Regions from separate parts of the Streptomyces sp. W16 genome, predicted to be linked through region 3. Evidence: riboswitches for the same ligand, from Rfam matches in the RefSeq annotation. Region 3 holds a riboswitch; each other region holds the start of a gene.
What was found. A riboswitch is a leader RNA that binds a small molecule or an ion and turns the genes downstream of it on or off. The one in region 3 is predicted to bind cyclic di-AMP.

Region 1 (4,350 bases), on a different contig from region 3:
CCCCCGCGAATTATCTCCTCTTTGTATACGGCGCCCGTGTTAATGCCGGAGACCCGACATGTTTACGGGAGGTTGCGAAGTCCTCACACGCTCCGTGCCGTTCGCCCCGCCGGGAAAGCGCAGCCGGTGCGCGGTGCTCGCGCGCTCGGTGTGCAGGGCTGTGATCGCCCGCGCACGCTCGCTGTCACCGCGGGCCACGGCGTCCACGATGGCCCCGTGCTCGGCCCAGGACTCCACAGGGTTGGCCGGTGCCTCCACCGCGTACATCCAGGCGATCTTGTGCCGCAGCTGGGTCAGCATCGAGGTCAGCGACTGGCTCCCGGAGGCCTGGGCCAGCGTCTCGTGGAACCAGCTGCCCAGGGAGCGCAGATCCTCGCTGTTGCCCCTCCTGGCGCGCTCCTGGCCCAGCCTGACGAGGCCGCGCAGCACCTTGAGGTGGGCCTCGGTGCGCCGCTGGGCGGCCCGCGAGGCGCCGAGCGGCTCCAGCAGCATCCGCATCTCCAGCAGGTCGGCGGCCTCCTGCTCGGTCGGTTCCGCGACGCACGCGCCCGCGTGCCGCCGGGTCACCACGAACCCCTCCGCCTCCAGCGTGCGCAGGGCCTCCCGCACGGGGACGCGCGAGACGCCGTACCGGCGCGCGAGGAGTTCCTCCGTGAGCCGGCCGCCGCGCTCGTAGACACCGGCGACGATGTCGTCCCGGATCGCCGTGCATACCGAGTGCGCCGGAATACGCATGTCCGACCTCCGCCTTAATCCCCGTGAAACGTCGACGATTGACGTGTGTTCCGTGACTCTATTGCAATCAGCGGGAATTTCCGATGGCGGACCGGAATCCATGGATATTTTTTGGACAGGAGGGCTCCGGAAACGCCGAAAGCCCCGGCCGGGCGGGCCAGGGCTTCGGGAAGTGCGGCGGTGCGTCGTCAGACGTTCACACCGTGCTTGCGGAGGTAGGCGACGGGGTCGACGTCCGAGCCGTACTCGGCGGTCGTACGGGCCTCGAAGTGGAGGTGCGGTCCGGTGACGTTGCCGGTCGCCCCGGAGAGGCCGATCTGCTGGCCCGGGGTGACGCGCTGGCCGACGGAGACGCCGATGGACGACAGGTGGCCGTACATGGTGTACATGCCGTCGGCCATCTTGATCACGACCTGGTTGCCGTACGAGCCGCCCCAGCCGGCCTCGACGACGGTGCCGGAGCCCACCGCGTGGACGCTGGTGCCGGTCGAGGCGTGGAAGTCGATGCCCGTGTGGGCGCCGGAGGACCACAGGGAGCCACCGGTCTTGTAGCCGGTGGACACATAGGAGTCGGCGACCGGCGCGACGAAGGTGTTGAGCCTCTTGCGCTCGGCCTCGCGGGCGGCGCGCGCCTCGGCCACACGGGCCGCCTGGGCCTGCGCGGCGGCCTTGGCGCGGGCGGTCTCCTCGGCCAGCGTCTCGGCGGCGGCCTGCTGCTGCGCGACGGCCTGGGCGTCGATCTTCTCGGCCACGGAGTCGCCGATGGCGACGACAGGCGTAAGGCCGGTCTGTTCGGGGGCGGGCTCGGCGGCGAACGCGGGGGCGCTTGCCAGGGTGCCGACGACTCCGGTGGTGGCGAGCGCGGCGACGCTCGCGGCGCGCACGGTGGTGCGGTGGGTCCGGCTCGGGCGACGGTGCTTCCCGGTGGCGCGGGTGAACGCCATGAAGTGGCTGGTCCTTTCCTTCCTTCTCGCCTACCGGGTTAGCTGACGGGTTCGGAGCAGGAAGGTCTCCTACGGACCCCCTCGCTACACGCGCGGGCGTCCGATTCACCCCAGGGACTCTTGATGTGGGTCCCCGGCTCCCCTGGCTCGCGCCGTACGGGGACTCGGCGATGACTGTCCGGTGCCGCGAGTGCGGCGCGGTGCCTGACGGACAGCCGGACCGACGCTAAGGGGGGCCACTTTCAATCCCCAAACGGATCACGGTTTTTGTTGCACACGCCACAGGGCAGACAGGCAACCTCTCCCCCAATTCGGACAATAGGGAGCCCTGGTGACGCTTCCATCACCAGGGCCTCCCCACGCGCGTGTGCCGCTATTGCGTCTACTCCGCCGGTACGACGGTCACTTCGCCGATGCCGAGAGCCTCCACGGGCTCCCTGATCTGCTCCGCGTCGCCGACGAGGATCGTCACCAGACGGTCCACCGGGAAGGCGTTCACGACCGCCGCGGTGGCCTCCACGGTGCCGGTCGCGGCGAGCTGCTGATACAGCGTCGCCTGGTAGTCGTCGGGCAGGTGCTGCTCGACCTGGTCGGCCAGCGTGCTCGCCACGGCCGCCGCGGTCTCGTACTTGAGCGGCGCCACCCCGACGAGGTTCTGTACAGCGATGTCGCGCTCGGCGTCGGTGAGGCCGCCCTCGGCGAGCTTGCGGAGCACCGTCCACAGGTCGTCCAGGGCGGGACCGGTGTTCGGGGTGTCCACGGAGCCGCTGATGGCGAGCATCGCGGCGCCGGTGCCGTCGGGTGCCGAACGCAGCACCTGGCCGAAGGCCCGCACACCGTAGGTGTAGCCCTTCTCCTCCCGCAGGACGCGGTCCAGGCGGGAGGTGAGGGTGCCGCCCAGGCAGTACGTGCCGAGCACCTGGGCCGGCCACACCCGGTCGTGCCGGTCGGCTCCGACACGGCCGATGAGCAGCTGCGTCTGGACGGCGCCGGGCCGGTGCACGATCACGACCCGCCCGGTGTCGTCGGCGGTCACCGGCGGCACGGGACGCGGCTGCGCGGTCGAGCCCGTCCACGAGCCCAGGGTGTCGGCGAGGAGCGCGTCCAGGTCGATGCCGGTGAGGTCGCCGACGACCACGACGGTGGCCGTCGAGGGGCGAACGTGCCGGTCGTAGAAGGCGCGTACGGCCCCGGAGTCGATCTTCTCGACGGTCTCCTCGGTGCCCTGGCGCGGGCGCGACATGCGCGAGGTCACCGGGAACAGCTCCTTGGAGAGCTCCTTGGCCGCGCGGCGGGACGGGTTGGCCGTCTCGTGCGGGATCTCGTCGAGGCGGTTGCGGACCAGCCGCTCGACCTCGCTGTCCGCGAAGGCGGGTGCCCTGAGGGCGTCCGACAGCAGGCCGAGGCCCTTGGCCAGGCGCGAGGCCGGGACCTCCAGGCTCAGGCGCAGTCCGGGGTGGTCGGCGTGCGCGTCGAGGGTGGCGCCGGAGCGCTCCAGCTCGGCGGCGAACTCCTCGGCGGAGTGCTTGTCGGTGCCCTCGGAGAAGGCGCGCGCGGTGATCGTGGCGACGCCGTCCAGGCCGGCCGGTTCTGCGTCCAGGGGCGCGTCCAGGAGCACCTCGACGGCGACGACCTGCTGGCCGGGGCGGTGGCAGCGCAGGACGGTCAGGCCGTTGCCGAGCGTCCCGCGCTCGGGTGCCGGGAAGGCCCACGGCCTGGCCTCGCCGGCCTGGGGCTGCGGGTGGAATTCCATCGTGGCGAGCTCGGTCACTTGGCCGCCTCCTCGTTCTCGTCGCCGGCCTCGGCCGCTGCTTCGTCGTTCTCGTCGTCCTCGTCCGCGATCGGCTCGTAGACGAGCACCGCGCGGTTGTCGGGGCGCAGGCGGGCCTTGGCGACCTCCTGGACCTCCTCCGCCGTCACGTCCAGGACGCGCTTTACTGCGGTCAGGGCGAGCTGCGGGTCACCGAACAGGACGGCGTAGCGGCACAGTTCGTCGGCGCGGCCCGCAACCGTGCCGAGCCGGTCCAGCCACTCGCGCTCCAACTGGGCCTGGGCGCGCTCCATTTCCTCGGCAGTGGGGCCCTCCGCGGCGAACCGGGCGAGCTCGTCGTCGATGGCGGCCTCGATGACGGGCACCTCGACGTCCCCGGACGTCTTGACGTCCAGCCACCCCAGGGAGGGTGCTCCGGCCAGCCGCAGCAGACCGAAGCCGGCGGCCACGGCCGTACGGTCGCGCCGTACGAGGCGGTTGTAGAGGAGCGAGGACTCGCCGCCGCCGAGGATGGTGAGGGCGAGGTCGGCCGCGTCGGACGCGCGCGTGCCGTCCTCCGGGAGCCGGTAGGCACACATCAGGGCGCGGGCCGGGACCTCCTCGACGACGACCTCGCGCAGCTCCCCGCCCATCGAGTCGGGCAGCGCGCCGTCACGAGGCGTCGGCTTGCCGTCGTGCGACGCGATGGACCCGAAGTACTTCTCGATCCAGGCGAGCGTCTGCTCGGGGTCGATGTCGCCGACCACGGACAGGACGGCGTTGTTGGGCGCGTAGTAGGTGCGGAAGAACGCGCGCGCGTCCTCCAGGGTGGCCGCGTCCAGGTCCGCCATCGAGCCGATGGGCGTGTGGTGGTAGGGGTGGCCCTCCGGGTAGGCGAGGGCGGTCAGCTTCTCGAACGCC
Region 2 (4,015 bases), on a different contig from region 3:
TCCGCCCGCCACGTCCTGCCCGAGTTCACCGAGCGCACCAGCGCCGGGCACCGGACCCTCGACCCGTACTCGAAGCTGCTGGAGGAGCGGATCGTCTTCCTCGGGACGCCGATCGACGACATCTCGGCGAACGACGTGATGGCCCAGTTCATGCACCTGGAATACCTGGCGCCGGACCGGGACATCTCGCTGTACATCAACTCGCCCGGCGGCTCGTTCACCGCAATGTCGGCGATCTACGACACGCTGCGGTTCGTCACCTGTGACGTGGAGACGATCTGCCTCGGCCAGGCCGGCACCACCGCGACGGTACTGCTGGCGGCGGGCACCCCGGGCAAGCGGTCGGCGCTGCCGGGCGCACGGTTGGTGCTCCACCAGCCCTCGCTGCCCGAGCCGATCCAGGGTCAGGCGAGTGATCTCGCCATCCAGGCCGAGGAGTTGGCGCGCACCCGGTCCCAACTGGAGGCCGTACTCGCCCTGCACACGGGCCGGACGGTGGAGCAGGTGAGCCAGGACATCGAGCGGGACCGCATCCTGGACGCCCAACAGGCCCTGGAATACGGGCTGGTGGACCGGATCGTGTCCACCCGCAAGACCTCGCTCACCGAGCCCGGCGGGGAGTGAGGCCACGATGCTGCCGCCGGAGCTTCCGCCGCTGCCCGCACTGACGCGTGCCGAGGGCGAGTTGATCGACCGTTATCTGGATGTGGCCGACCTGCTGGGCCGTATCAACCCCGCGCATCACGGGGACACGTACCGTGGACTGAGGGCCGCTCAGGCACTGGTGGCCAAGGCCACCGAACTGCGGGACGCGCTGGCCCTGATGCACCAGCGGGGCGAGACCGAACTGCACGCCCCCACACTCGCGCGGGCGCTGCGCGTGCTGGACGGGGAACGCCGCACGGCTCGCGTCACCATCCCCGCGCCCTCCGACGACCGTTGACGGACACGCGACCGTCCCGGGCGGGGGCGAAACGGGCCGAACGGCGTACCCCCGTTCGGTGTAGTCGCCGCTCCGTCCATGCGGCCGTCCGGGTTGCGCAACACGCGTAGCCCGAGGGGCGGATGAGGTGTTCCGGTGCTGGTCCGAGGGTCATGCACCCTCGACACGCCTTCGAACACCGACGCGTTCACCCGAACGGGTGAGTGGTGAGTAACCCCACAAATCCCCGATTCCGTTGGGCTTTTCGGACATTCATAGGTGAAGATCCCTGTCTGACGACAAGACCCCGCCGCAGCGGCGGGGCGATCCGGGCGGACGCCGAGTCCTGCCGCCGCCCGGATGACAGGTCGACAGGATTGCATCGGCAGGAGTGGAGGACCCAAGCACGACGGGTCGCCGGGACGGTCACGCCATGACCGGGTCGAGCAGCCCTTGGGGTGAAGCCGCGTCAGCGGCCGGGCAACTTTGTCAGCCCGAATCCGACAGGTCATCCTTCACAGGCGGCTGACGAAGGGTTGCGCATGACTGCGCTCAATCGTGTCCCGTCGCTGATGGTCCGGGCCGGTACGGCCTCGGCCTTCGCCATCGCCGCCGTAGGCGGCTCCGTCGTGATACCGGGCGTCGCATCCGACGCCGCGGCAGCGACACCCGCGACGAAGGCACTCCAGGTCGCGGCGTCCAAGAAGGGCGCCCCGTACAGGTACGGGGCCACCGGACCGGGCCGCTTCGACTGCTCCGGGCTCACGCTGTACTCGTACAAGAAGGCAGGCAAGAAACTGCCCCGTACGGCGGCCCAGCAGTACAACAAGACCCACCACATCTCGGCCAAGAGCCGCAAGGCCGGGGACCTCGTCTTCTTCCACTCGGGCTCCAGCGTCTACCACGTCGGCATCTACGCCGGCAAGGGAAAGATCTGGCACGCCCCGAAGACCGGGGACGTGGTGCGGTTGCAGAAGATCTGGACCAAGAGCGTCTGGTACGGCCGGGTCAGCTAAGGCCTGTCCGATATCTCCCGAGGGGGTGGCGGCCACCTGACAGGCCGCCACCCCCTCGGGTGTTCCTGGACGTTCGCGGTGCGGCCTACGGCTCCTGCTGGCCCGCCGCGGTCACCGGCCGGGCCGGTACCGTCCAGGGCACTTCGATGGAGACCGTCTTGCCGCCCTCCGTGGTCGGCCGGACCCTGAGTTTGCCCCCGCACTCCGCGGTCAGCCAGCGGATGATCACCATGCCTCGGCCGTTGTCCTGCTGGACGGCGGCCGGCAGGCGTTTCGGGAAGCGGGGATGGCTGTCGGTGACTCCGATGCGCAGCTGTTCGTCACGCTCCAGCTCGATGTCCACCGTGAAGGTGGGTGACTGCCCGAAGGTGTGCTGTACGGCGTTGGTGGCGAGTTCGGAGACGATGAGGCGGATGGTGTCGGCCACCTCCGTGTCCGCCGGCAGTCCCCATTCCACGAGGGTCCCGACCACGTAGGAGCGGGCGGTGGAGACCGAGGCGGGATCGCTCGGCAGAGTGACGGATGCTTCCAGATGGTCTGCCATGGCGCGGTCGTCCCTTTCCCGCGGGACCGGTGTCCGACATGGAGCGGATGGTTCGAGTACGGTCCCGGACTGGTGCTTCTTCGCCAGACTGCCATTACCGCGTCGCCAACGGTGCCGATCCACCAAGATATGCATATATCTGTCGCTCAAAGCGGTGAACTCTGCGACCCCAGACCGTATTTGGGCGGCCCGAAAGGAGTAAGGAGAAACCCATGCAGTACGGTCCCGCGGTGCGCCGCCGGAAACTGGGCGCCGAACTCCGCGCGTTGCGTGCGGATGCGGGGCTCACCAGCGGTGAGGCGGCCCGGCTGGTCGGCTGGCATCAGTCGAAGGTGAGCCGGATCGAGACCGGCGCGAGTGGCGTGAAACCGCCCGACGTCCGGTTACTCCTGGATGCCTACCAGGTCGGCGACGCACAACTTCGGGACATGCTGCTCGTGTTGGCGGGCTCCGACGACGGGGGCGGCCGGCATCACTGGTGGCACGCCTATCGCGGTGTACTGCCGCCCGCCTACCGGGACTTCATCAGCCTGGAGTCACAGGCCAGCACGATCCGCACCCTGGAGACCTCGGTGGTCCCCGGGCTGCTGCAGACACCGGAGTACGCCCGGGCGGTGACCCGGGCCGCCGTGGGAGGCCTCGACAACGACGGGCCGGAGCGGCTGGACGCGCTGGTGCAGGTGCGGCTGGCCCGGCAGGACATCCTGCGGGCGGATCCGCCGCTGGAACTGAGCGTGGTCCTCGACGAGGCGGTGGTACGCCGGGAGGTCGGCGGGCCGGGTGTGATGGCACGGCAACTGGACCGGCTCATCGAGGCGGCACACCTGCCCCAAGTCCGGCTTCAGGTCTTGCCGTTCGCCGCAGGAGCACACATCGGTATCACCGGCCCTTTCGTTATCTTCTCCTTTCCGAGCACTTCTGATCTGGACGTGGTTGTTCTCGACCACTTGACGAGTAGCCTCTACCTCGAACGGAAAGAAGACCTAGAGGCCTACAGCGAGGCCTTCAACACCCTTCAGTTCCACGCCCTTTCGCCCGAGGACTCGTTGGATTACATCGCCGGGATAGGTGACGGCGCGTAAGGAGGCACCATGTCTGCACCGCCTCGGAACGAACCTTCCAGTACCGAACTGTCCGGAGTGCGGTGGCTGCGCAGCAGCTACAGCACGGGAGCGAACAACTGCGTCGAGGCGGCAAGTCCGCGCTCAGGCCCCCGCGCGGGGCTGCTCGCCGTACGCGACTCCAAGGACCCGCAGGGACCCGCTCTGCTCTTCTCCCCCGAGAGCTGGACGGGATTCCTCGGCGCCTTCCACTGATCGGTCCCACCGTCAGCGACGCACGACCGTGTCACGCCGACTCATGGTCGCGTCTCGCCGATCACACGTACAGCGCGTTCGATCTCGGCCCCGGAGAGGTCCGCTCGGGCGGTCAGCCTGAGCCGTGAGATGCCGTCGGGCACGGAAGGAGGACGGAAGCAGCCCACGGCCAGCCCTGCCGTACGGCAGTCGGCCGCCCATTGCACGGCCGCCTCCG
Region 3 (4,350 bases):
ACCACAAGGCCTTCGACGCGGCCGTCAAACGCTTCCGCGACCGCGTGCCCGCCTACTTCTACCTGGAGAAGGACGGCAAGGTGCCGCTCACTCCGGCCCGCTCCACCGTCACCACCCCGCAGAAGCTGACGACGTACTGGTTCAAGCAGACCACCTTCAAGGACGGCATCGCCCAGGAGACCTGCCGCAACTTCAAGCACGTCGGGTACTCCCTCGCCGCCACCGGGCACATCGCCGAGACCGCCTGGCACCAGGGCGTCGACCTCTACGACGGGGTCAAGGACCGGCTCAAGGCCGCCCTCGAATTCCACTCCCGCTACCAGCTCGGCGAGCCCGCGCCCGCCTGGCTCTGCGGCGGCAGGGTCGACCGGAACATGGGGCCCGACCTGGAGGTTCCGCTCAACCACCTGGAGGACCGGCTCGGCATGAAGGTGCCCGCCGCGCACAAGCTCGCCGAGACGACCCGGCCGGCCGGCAGCGACGACCTCTTCGTCTCCTGGGAGACCCTCACGCACGCCGGGAACACCGCCGACTGAAACCTGTGTGACATCGGACCCCGCGGATGGCGTATAGTTGCAATCACAACGGCGCGGGGTGGAGCAGCTCGGTAGCTCGCTGGGCTCATAACCCAGAGGTCGCAGGTTCAAATCCTGTCCCCGCTACTCAAGGCCAAGGGCCGGAATCCAGAACATGGATTCCGGCCCTTGGTGTTTCTCCCGCCCCGGTCGGCCCACCCCGCTCGCCGCCCTCCCCCGGCCAGGAAAAACTGGACGTGTGGAGGAGGAGGGTCCGTATGCGCGAGCCGGCGGGCGGCTGCCCGGCGATCCCGTCCCCGACCCCGGCCTCGGCCCCGACGAGGGACGGCGGACCGCCCGCGTCCTCGCCCTGGTCCGCCGGCTGCCCGCGCTGCTGCTGATCGTCGGGGCCTGCTACGACTACTTGACCCCGCAGGACTTCACGGCGGCCCCGTTCTTCACCGCCGCCCCGCTCGTCGCCGCCCCGCTCTACTCACGGCGCGGCACCGTGCTCACCGGCCTGGCCGCCCTCGCCGTCGTCCTCGCGATCCACATCAGGCTCGGCATCCTCCTGCGCACCGACGCGGTCACCGAGGTGGCCACCGTGGCGACGGTCGCCGTGCTCGCCGTCCTCATCAACGCCCTCGTCCGCCGCAGCAGCGAACAGCTCGCCTCCGTACGCGAGATCGCCGAGGCCGCCCAGCGCGCGGTACTCCCCGAACCGGCCGAGCGGATCGGCGGGTTCGAGATCGCGGCACGGTACGAGGCGGCGCAGGAGGGCGCGTTCATCGGCGGCGACCTGTACGCGGTGCAGGACACCCCGCACGGCGTACGGCTGGTCGTCGGCGACGTACGCGGGAAGGGCATGGGCGCGGTCGCGGCCGTCGCGGTGGTCATCGGGGCGTTCCGGGAGGCAGCCGAGCAGGAGACCACCCTGGAGGCGGTCGCGCAGCGGCTGGAGCGGGCGCTGGCGCGCGAGGGCACCCGGCGCGACGGGCTCGACGCGTTCGAGGGGTTCACCACGGCTGTCCTCGCCGAACTCCCGCACGGCGACGGCGTCGTACGGATCGTCGACCGGGGCCACCCGCCGCCGCTGCTCCTGCACGCGGACGGCACCGTGGACACCCTGCTCGTCAAGGAGCCCGCACTGCCGCTCGGGATGGGGGAGTTGGGGTTCTGGCCCGACCGGGCCGAGGAGTTCGCGTTCCCCGGCGGAGCCACACTGCTCCTGTACACCGACGGCCTGTCCGAGGCCCGCGACTCCCACGGCGTGTTCTACGACCCCGGGGAGCGGCTGACCGGGCGGACCTTCCGCAGCCCCGAGGCGTTGCTCTCCCTCCTCGCCAAGGAGGTGCGCCGGTACTCCGGGGGCGGCATGACGGACGACATGGCGATGATCGCCGTACGCCATCCATGACCGGACATGCCGTCAATACCTGTGGGAATTCCAAGACATGGTCAACTCGCCCGTTTTTCGGCGACGGTGGGCCGTTCGTCCAGCAAGGAAAGGTTAATGATCAAGCGAACGGGCTTGGAATCGGGCGCCCGTGTCTATTAACGTTCGATAACGCAGCACGGTCGTCCCAGCCGTCACAAGAGACAGCTCCGTGCGCACGCGCCGAATCCCGCAAGGGAACCGGGGAACCACCACTTGGGGTGAATCGCTCGTCGACAGCCGTGGGAACACGGCAGGTTTACGCGCGTAGGAGACCTTCCTGCTCCGAACCCGTCAGCTAACCCGGTAGGCGAGAAGGAAGGAAAGGAGCACGCCCACGTGGCGTCAAACCAGGCTGCCCCAGAAGCCCCGGTCGTCTACGGCGGATACCGCCCCGACGAGGGCCCCTGGGAGGAGTGGAACCCCAGCGCGGAGACCGTTCCTCCCAACCGCGGCAAGCACCGTGTCGCCAAGCAGCGTGGTGGCGGGGGATTCGCCCGCAGCTCCACCGTCCTGGGCGTCGGTGTCATAGCCGCCGTCAGCGCGGGCGGCATGGCCAGCGCCAACACCGGCAAGCCGCCGGTCTCCATCTCCCTGCCCGACCTGCCCTCCGTGGGCCATCTGCTGGACGACTCCTCCAGCACCCCCAAGGGTTCCGCGACCGCGCTCAGCAGCGTCGGCGTGACCACCACCGAGACCGCCAAGGGCACCTCGGACGCGGGCGAACTGCTGCGCAACCGGATCATGGAACAGGCCGAGCTCCAGCAGCTCCAGGTCGACGGCAAGTCCCAGGCCGCCGCCGAGGCCGCCGTCGCCAAGCAGGTCGACGCCGCCGCCGCGAAGGCCGAGCAGGCCGCCGCTAAGAAGGCCGCCGACGCCAAGGAGGCCGCGGAGGCCGCCGCCAAGAAGAAGGCCGAGGCCGCCAAGCTCGCCGCGCTGGCCAAGCAGTACACGCTGCCGGTCGGCTCGTACACGATCACCGGCACCTTCGGCCAGGCCGGCTCCATGTGGTCCTCCGGCTACCACACCGGACTCGACTTCGCCGCGCCCACCGGCACGCTGATCAAGGCCATCCACAGCGGCACGGTCACCGAGGCGGGCTGGGCCGGGTCCTACGGCTACCGCACGATCCTCACCCTCAGCGACGGCACCGAGCTGTGGTTCTGCCACCAGTCCTCGATCAACGTCAGCGTCGGCCAGAAGGTCGCCACCGGAGACGTCATCGGCCGCGTGGGCGCCACGGGCAATGTGACCGGACCGCACCTCCACCTGGAGGTCCACATCAACGGCGCGGCCACCGCCAGCGACCCGGCGCCCTGGCTGCGCAGCAAGGGCCTCAACCCCTGAGGTCCCCGAGACTTCTGGATCACCCGCTGGAATATCCGGTTCCGGCCCGGCTGTTGACGTAGAGCATGACTTCTCTTCGCAAGCTGGGCCGGTCCGACCTGGAGATCTTCCCGCTCAACCTCGGCGGCAACGTCTTCGGCTGGACCGCCGACGAGGCGACCTCCTTCGCCGTACTCGACGCGTACGCCGCCGCGGGCGGCAACTTCATCGACACCGCCGACTCGTACTCGGCGTTCGCGCCGGGCAACCAGGGCGGCGAGTCCGAGACCGTCATCGGCAAGTGGGTCAAGGCCCGCGGCAACCGCTCCGACGTCGTCGTCGCCACCAAGGTCAGCCAGCACCCCGACTTCCCGGGCCTGAGCGCCGCCAACATCAGGGCCGCCGCCGACGCCTCCCTGCGCCGCCTGGACACCGACCACATCGACCTCTACTACACCCACTTCGACCAGGTCGAGGTGCCGGTCGAGGAGATCGTCGGCGCGCTCGACGAGCTGGTGAAGGCGGGCAAGGTGCGGTACATCGCCGCCTCGAACATCTCCCCCGAGCGCCTCCAGGCCTCCCTCGACCTCTCCGACCGCGAGGGCCTGGCCCGCTATGTCGCGATCCAGCCGCACTACAACCTCGTCTCCCGCGACACCTACGAGGGCGAACTCCGGGACGTGGCCGAGCGGAACGGCCTGGCGGCACTCCCCTACTTCGCCCTGGCGGCCGGCTTCCTCACCGGCAAGTACCGGCCCGGTACGACCGTGGACAGCCCGCGGGCCGGGCGGGCCGCGGGCTACCTCGAATCGGAGCGCGGCCAGAAGGTCCTGACCGCCCTGGACGAGGTCGCACAGGCCCACGACGCGTCCGTCGCGACGGTTGCCCTCGCCTGGCTCGCCGCCCAGCCCACGGTCGCGGCACCGATCGCCTCCGCCAGGACCGTGGACCAACTGCCCGCACTGCTGGCCGTGGCCGAACTGGCGCTCACGGACGCCGAGATCGAGCAACTGACCCAGGCGTCGGCCTAGAGCCTTCCGAGGGCCAGTCAGGACCGGTACGGGTTGTACGCGG
Region 4 (4,350 bases), on a different contig from region 3:
CACGGCGTCGTACTGGAGAAACAGGGCCACCCCGACGAAGCCCGCGCCCAGTACGAGAAAGCCCACGAATCCGGCGACTCTTACGGCACCTACCGCCTGGCCACCCTCCTCGAAAAGCAAGGTAAGCCCGCCGAAGCCACAACCTGGTACCGCAAAGCCGCCGACATGGGACACCCCGCCGCCCTGAAGGCCCTCGCCGAGCGCCCCGCCACCCCGGATACCGTCAAGGAGTGACAGACCAGCCAGCCCAGCCGCACCCCCACCCCTCCGCCCCCGTACCCGCCCCCGAACTCTTCACCTGGGAGTTCGCCACCAACCCCTACCCCGCCTACGCCTGGCTCCGCGAGCACGCCCCCGTGCACAAGACACGCCTCCCCAGCGGAGTGGAGGCCTGGCTGGTCACCCGGTACGCCGACGCCAAGCACGCCCTCGCCGACCCGCGCCTGTCCAAGAACCCCGCGCATCACGACGAACCGGCCCACGCCAAGGGCAAGACCGGTATCCCGGGTGAGCGCAAGGCCGAGTTGATGACGCACCTCCTCAACATCGACCCGCCGGACCACACCCGTCTCCGACGGCTGGTCAGCAAGGCGTTCACACCCCGCCGGGTGGCCGAATTCGCGCCGCGCGTGCAGGAGTTGACGAACGATCTCATCGACCGGTTCGCGCAGACCGGCTCCGCCGACCTCATCCACGACTTCGCCTTCCCGCTCCCCATCTACGCCATCTGCGACCTGCTCGGCGTCCCCCGCGAGGACCAGGACGACTTCCGGGACTGGGCGGGCATGATGATCCGCCACGGGGGAGGACCGCGCGGTGGAGTCGCCCGGTCCGTCAAGAAGATGCGCGGCTATCTCGCCGACCTCATCCACCGCAAGCGCGCGGCCCTCGCCGACAGCCCGGACCCACTCCCCGGCGAAGACCTCATCTCCGCCCTCATCCGCGCCTCCGACCAAGGCGAGCACCTCACCGAGAACGAGGCCGCGGCGATGGCCTTCATCCTGCTCTTCGCCGGCTTCGAGACGACCGTCAACCTCATCGGCAACGGCACCTACGCCCTCCTCACCCACCCCGAGCAGCGCGCCCGCCTGGAGAAGTCCCTGGCCGCGGGTGAACGCGAACTCCTCGAAACCGGCGTCGAGGAACTCCTGCGCTACGACGGCCCGGTGGAGCTGGCGACCTGGCGCTTCGCCACCCGCCCGCTCACCCTCGGCGGGCAGGACATCGCGGCCGGCGACCCCGTACTCGTCGTACTGGCCGCGGCGGACCGCGATCCGGAACGGTTCGCCGATCCCGACGTCCTCGATCTGGGACGGCGTGACAATCAACACCTCGGCTACGGCCACGGCATCCACTACTGCCTCGGCGCCCCGCTCGCCCGGCTGGAGGGGCAGACCGCGCTCGCCACGCTCCTCACCCGCCTGCCCGACCTTCAACTCGCCGCGGATCCGGCCGACTTGCGCTGGCGCGGCGGGCTCATCATGCGTGGACTGCGCACCCTGCCCGTGGAGTTCACCCCCCGAGCGGGCACGCCAACCCCGTAAACCTGGACCGAACAGGCCATCTCGCCCCGTAAACCCGAAGATGACAGTTCCTCAAGTCTGTGATCTTCACGTGATCTACGTGGCATTAACTTGTGACAAGTGATCGACTGCGGCTACGTTCACGTACCAGCGCGGCGCCCCGCAGCACCCGCCGCGCGGTCCCCCCGCCGTCACGCGAAAGGCCCTCCGCATGCTCTCCGGGAACGGTCGTCACCGTCGCCCCCGTCAGGCTCCGGCAATCCTCGTCGCGGCCGGCGTGACCGGCTCCGCCATCGCCATCCCCCTCCTCGGCGCCGCAGCCGCGAACGCCGCCGACGGCACCACCTGGGACAAGGTGGCCCAGTGCGAGACCGGCGGCTCCTGGAGCGAGAACAGCGGCAACGGCCACTACGGCGGGCTGCAGATAACCCAGGACGACTGGGACAAGTACGGCGGCGAGGACTACGCCCCGACCGCCGACCTCGCCAGCCGTTCCCAGCAGATAGCCGTCGCCGAGAAGATCCTCGACGCCAAGGGCACCTCCGCGTGGATCACCTGCGCGCTGCTCTCCGGCCTCACCACGACCTCGGGTTCGGCGAACGTCGACACCGGCGTCGCGAGCGACTCGCCGTCGGCCAGTGCGACGGACTCCTCGGGTTCCTCCGACTCCTCCGACTCTTCGGGGGCCTCCGGATCGTTCGGGCTGTCCGACTCCGGCAACACGGAACCGACTCCGTCCGATTCGTCCGACTCCTCCGGCGGTGACTCGCAGAGCCCCACGCCCTCCGCGACGGACAACCCCACCAAGTCCGACAAGTCCACCACTCCTTCGACGGACGACGGCTCGGCCACCGCGTCCCCGAAACTCGACGAATCGGACAACTCGGAGCAAGCGGTGGGCAAGTGGAGCCTTGTCGACACCGGCGCGCTCGGTGACTCCTCCGAGCAGGCGGGCGACCAGGGGGTTGAGCAGCAGAGCACCGGCAAGCATCGAGGAGCGAGCGCCGAGGAGAGCACGGAGAGCGCGGTGACGCAGTCGTACACCGTCCGCGCCGGCGACTCCCTCGCGTCCATCGCCGACTCCCTTGGCTTCGAGGGCGGATGGCGCGCGCTCTACGCCGAGAACAAAAAGGTGATAGGCGCCGATCCGTCCGCTGTCGTCGCCGGTCAGACCTTGGACGTCAGTGCTGAAACGGGCTGAAAGTAGCAGCAAAACAGCGGGAGTTCACGTCACGCTTCGCGCCGAATGTCCGCTTTGGTGAAAGTGTGGGATGAGTCTCAGAAGCCCTGATCGTCTTTGAAATTCCGCGGTTTCCCTGTCTACGGTCAAGGCCGCTCGTCACCACGAGCCCCGGCTGCCGCACACGCCGAGTCCTGCCAGCGGCTTCCGGGAACATTCGTCGCGTCAAGCGCCGTAGGCAGGAGCGGGGGACCCAAGGTAAGTGCCGGGCCCGGGAGTTGAGAGACGACCGGAACCGGCTTGGGGTTAAGTCGCGCACCGAGAGGTGTGCGGCCGGGCAACTCACACGGCCCGAACCCGACAGCTCACCTCGCAGGCGTCGGTGAGGGGATTGGGATCTTCCATGCTGTTTTCCGGCAAGGGCAAGCACCGTCGTCCGTCCAAGGCCACCCGCGTCGCCACGCTCGCCGGCGTGACCGGTGTCGCCATCGCCGCCCCGCTCATGGCGGCCGGCAACGCCTCCGCGGCCACCGCCTCCGAGTGGGACACGGTCGCCAGCTGCGAGTCCGGCGGCAACTGGTCCATCAACACCGGCAACGGCTACTACGGCGGCCTGCAGTTCTCCGCCTCGACGTGGGCCGCGTACGGCGGCACCGCCTACGCCTCCACCGCGAACCAGGCCTCCAAGTCCCAGCAGATCGCCGTGGCGGAGAAGGTTCTCGCCGCCCAGGGCAAGGGCGCCTGGCCCACCTGTGGCACCGGCCTGTCGAGCGCCGCCTACTCCGGCGGCAGCTCCAGCTCGTCGAGCAGCTCGAACAGCTCCTCCAGCTCTTCGAAGACCACCACCGAGCGCTCCACGTCCGACACGACGGCCTCCCGCTCCGCCGAGCGCCCGGCCGCCAAGAAGACCGTCTCCACCCCGACCGGCAAGAAGGTCAAGAAGGGTGACGGCGAGTACAAGGTCGTCAAGGGCGACACCCTCAGCTCCATCGCCGAGAAGCACAAGGTGAAGGGCGGCTGGCAGCAGCTGTTCAAGCTGAACAAGAGCATCATCGACGACGCCGACTTCATCTACCCGGGCCAGCAGCTGCACCTTAAGTAGCTCTCAGCTGAACCACAGCGCCCTCACAACCGTGGACTCCATCATGGAGACCTCGTGAGGGTCACCCCCGTCCCCCACGGGCTCCCCGCTCCGGTGCGTGTTCCCCCGTACGCACCGGGGCGGGGCTTTTTGCGTCCTCTTCAGCGAAGCGTTTTGTTCCGTTCGGAAACAATTTACTCTCGGTTCTGTCCAACAGGCGGCCGAGCGGATGGCCAATCGCCCCGAGCCGGTTAGGCTCGTCTCGCAGAGCCGCTGCGGTGTTGCCGTAGCCGCGTCAGACCCCATGAAGGAGATGCTCGTGCCGTCCATCGACGTCGTCGTAGCCCGGGAAATCCTGGACTCCCGAGGCAACCCCACGGTCGAGGTCGAGGTCGGCCTCGACGACGGCAGCACGGGTCGTGCCGCCGTTCCGTCCGGCGCCTCCACGGGTGCTTTCGAAGCCATCGAACTGCGTGACGGCGACCCCAACCGCTACGGCGGCAAGGGTGTCGAGAAGGCCGTACTCGCCGTCATCGAGCAGATCGGCCCGGAGCTCGTCGGCTACG

Region 1: another riboswitch for cyclic di-AMP. It lies ahead of R6V09_RS15070 (M23 family metallopeptidase); the one in region 3 lies ahead of R6V09_RS18500 (M23 family metallopeptidase).
Region 2: another riboswitch for cyclic di-AMP. It lies ahead of R6V09_RS27500 (C40 family peptidase); the one in region 3 lies ahead of R6V09_RS18500 (M23 family metallopeptidase).
Region 4: another riboswitch for cyclic di-AMP. It lies ahead of R6V09_RS10050 (transglycosylase family protein); the one in region 3 lies ahead of R6V09_RS18500 (M23 family metallopeptidase).

What each region holds. Positions count from the first base shown of each region.
Region 1 covers NZ_JAWOAI010000092.1:8,332-12,681, reverse strand. Annotated here, with positions in the region: gene R6V09_RS15075 (GntR family transcriptional regulator) at 40-735, opposite strand; gene R6V09_RS15070 (M23 family metallopeptidase) at 924-1,679, opposite strand; cyclic di-AMP (ydaO/yuaA leader) riboswitch at 1,693-1,859, opposite strand; gene R6V09_RS15065 (M16 family metallopeptidase) at 2,062-3,450, opposite strand; gene R6V09_RS15060 (M16 family metallopeptidase) at 3,447-4,350, opposite strand, start outside.
Region 2 covers NZ_JAWOAI010000226.1:11,160-15,174, forward strand. Annotated here, with positions in the region: gene R6V09_RS27490 (ATP-dependent Clp protease proteolytic subunit) at 1-624, shown strand, start outside; gene R6V09_RS27495 (hypothetical protein) at 632-943, shown strand; cyclic di-AMP (ydaO/yuaA leader) riboswitch at 1,282-1,461, shown strand; gene R6V09_RS27500 (C40 family peptidase) at 1,465-1,938, shown strand; gene R6V09_RS27505 (ATP-binding protein) at 2,024-2,482, opposite strand; gene R6V09_RS27510 (helix-turn-helix domain-containing protein) at 2,695-3,564, shown strand; gene R6V09_RS27515 (DUF397 domain-containing protein) at 3,574-3,798, shown strand; partial or broken gene R6V09_RS27520 (aminotransferase class I/II-fold pyridoxal phosphate-dependent enzyme) at 3,840-4,015, opposite strand, start outside.
Region 3 covers NZ_JAWOAI010000123.1:6,318-10,667, reverse strand. Annotated here, with positions in the region: gene R6V09_RS18515 (alginate lyase family protein) at 1-536, shown strand, start outside; tRNA gene R6V09_RS18510 (tRNA-Met) at 589-662, shown strand; gene R6V09_RS18505 (PP2C family protein-serine/threonine phosphatase) at 775-1,932, shown strand; cyclic di-AMP (ydaO/yuaA leader) riboswitch at 2,122-2,278, shown strand; gene R6V09_RS18500 (M23 family metallopeptidase) at 2,290-3,297, shown strand; gene R6V09_RS18495 (aldo/keto reductase) at 3,363-4,307, shown strand; gene R6V09_RS18490 (PrsW family intramembrane metalloprotease) at 4,325-4,350, opposite strand, start outside.
Region 4 covers NZ_JAWOAI010000053.1:18,604-22,953, reverse strand. Annotated here, with positions in the region: gene R6V09_RS10065 (hypothetical protein) at 1-234, shown strand, start outside; gene R6V09_RS10060 (cytochrome P450 family protein) at 231-1,544, shown strand; gene R6V09_RS10055 (LysM peptidoglycan-binding domain-containing protein) at 1,735-2,724, shown strand; cyclic di-AMP (ydaO/yuaA leader) riboswitch at 2,924-3,097, shown strand; gene R6V09_RS10050 (transglycosylase family protein) at 3,107-3,805, shown strand; gene eno (phosphopyruvate hydratase) at 4,098-4,350, shown strand, end outside.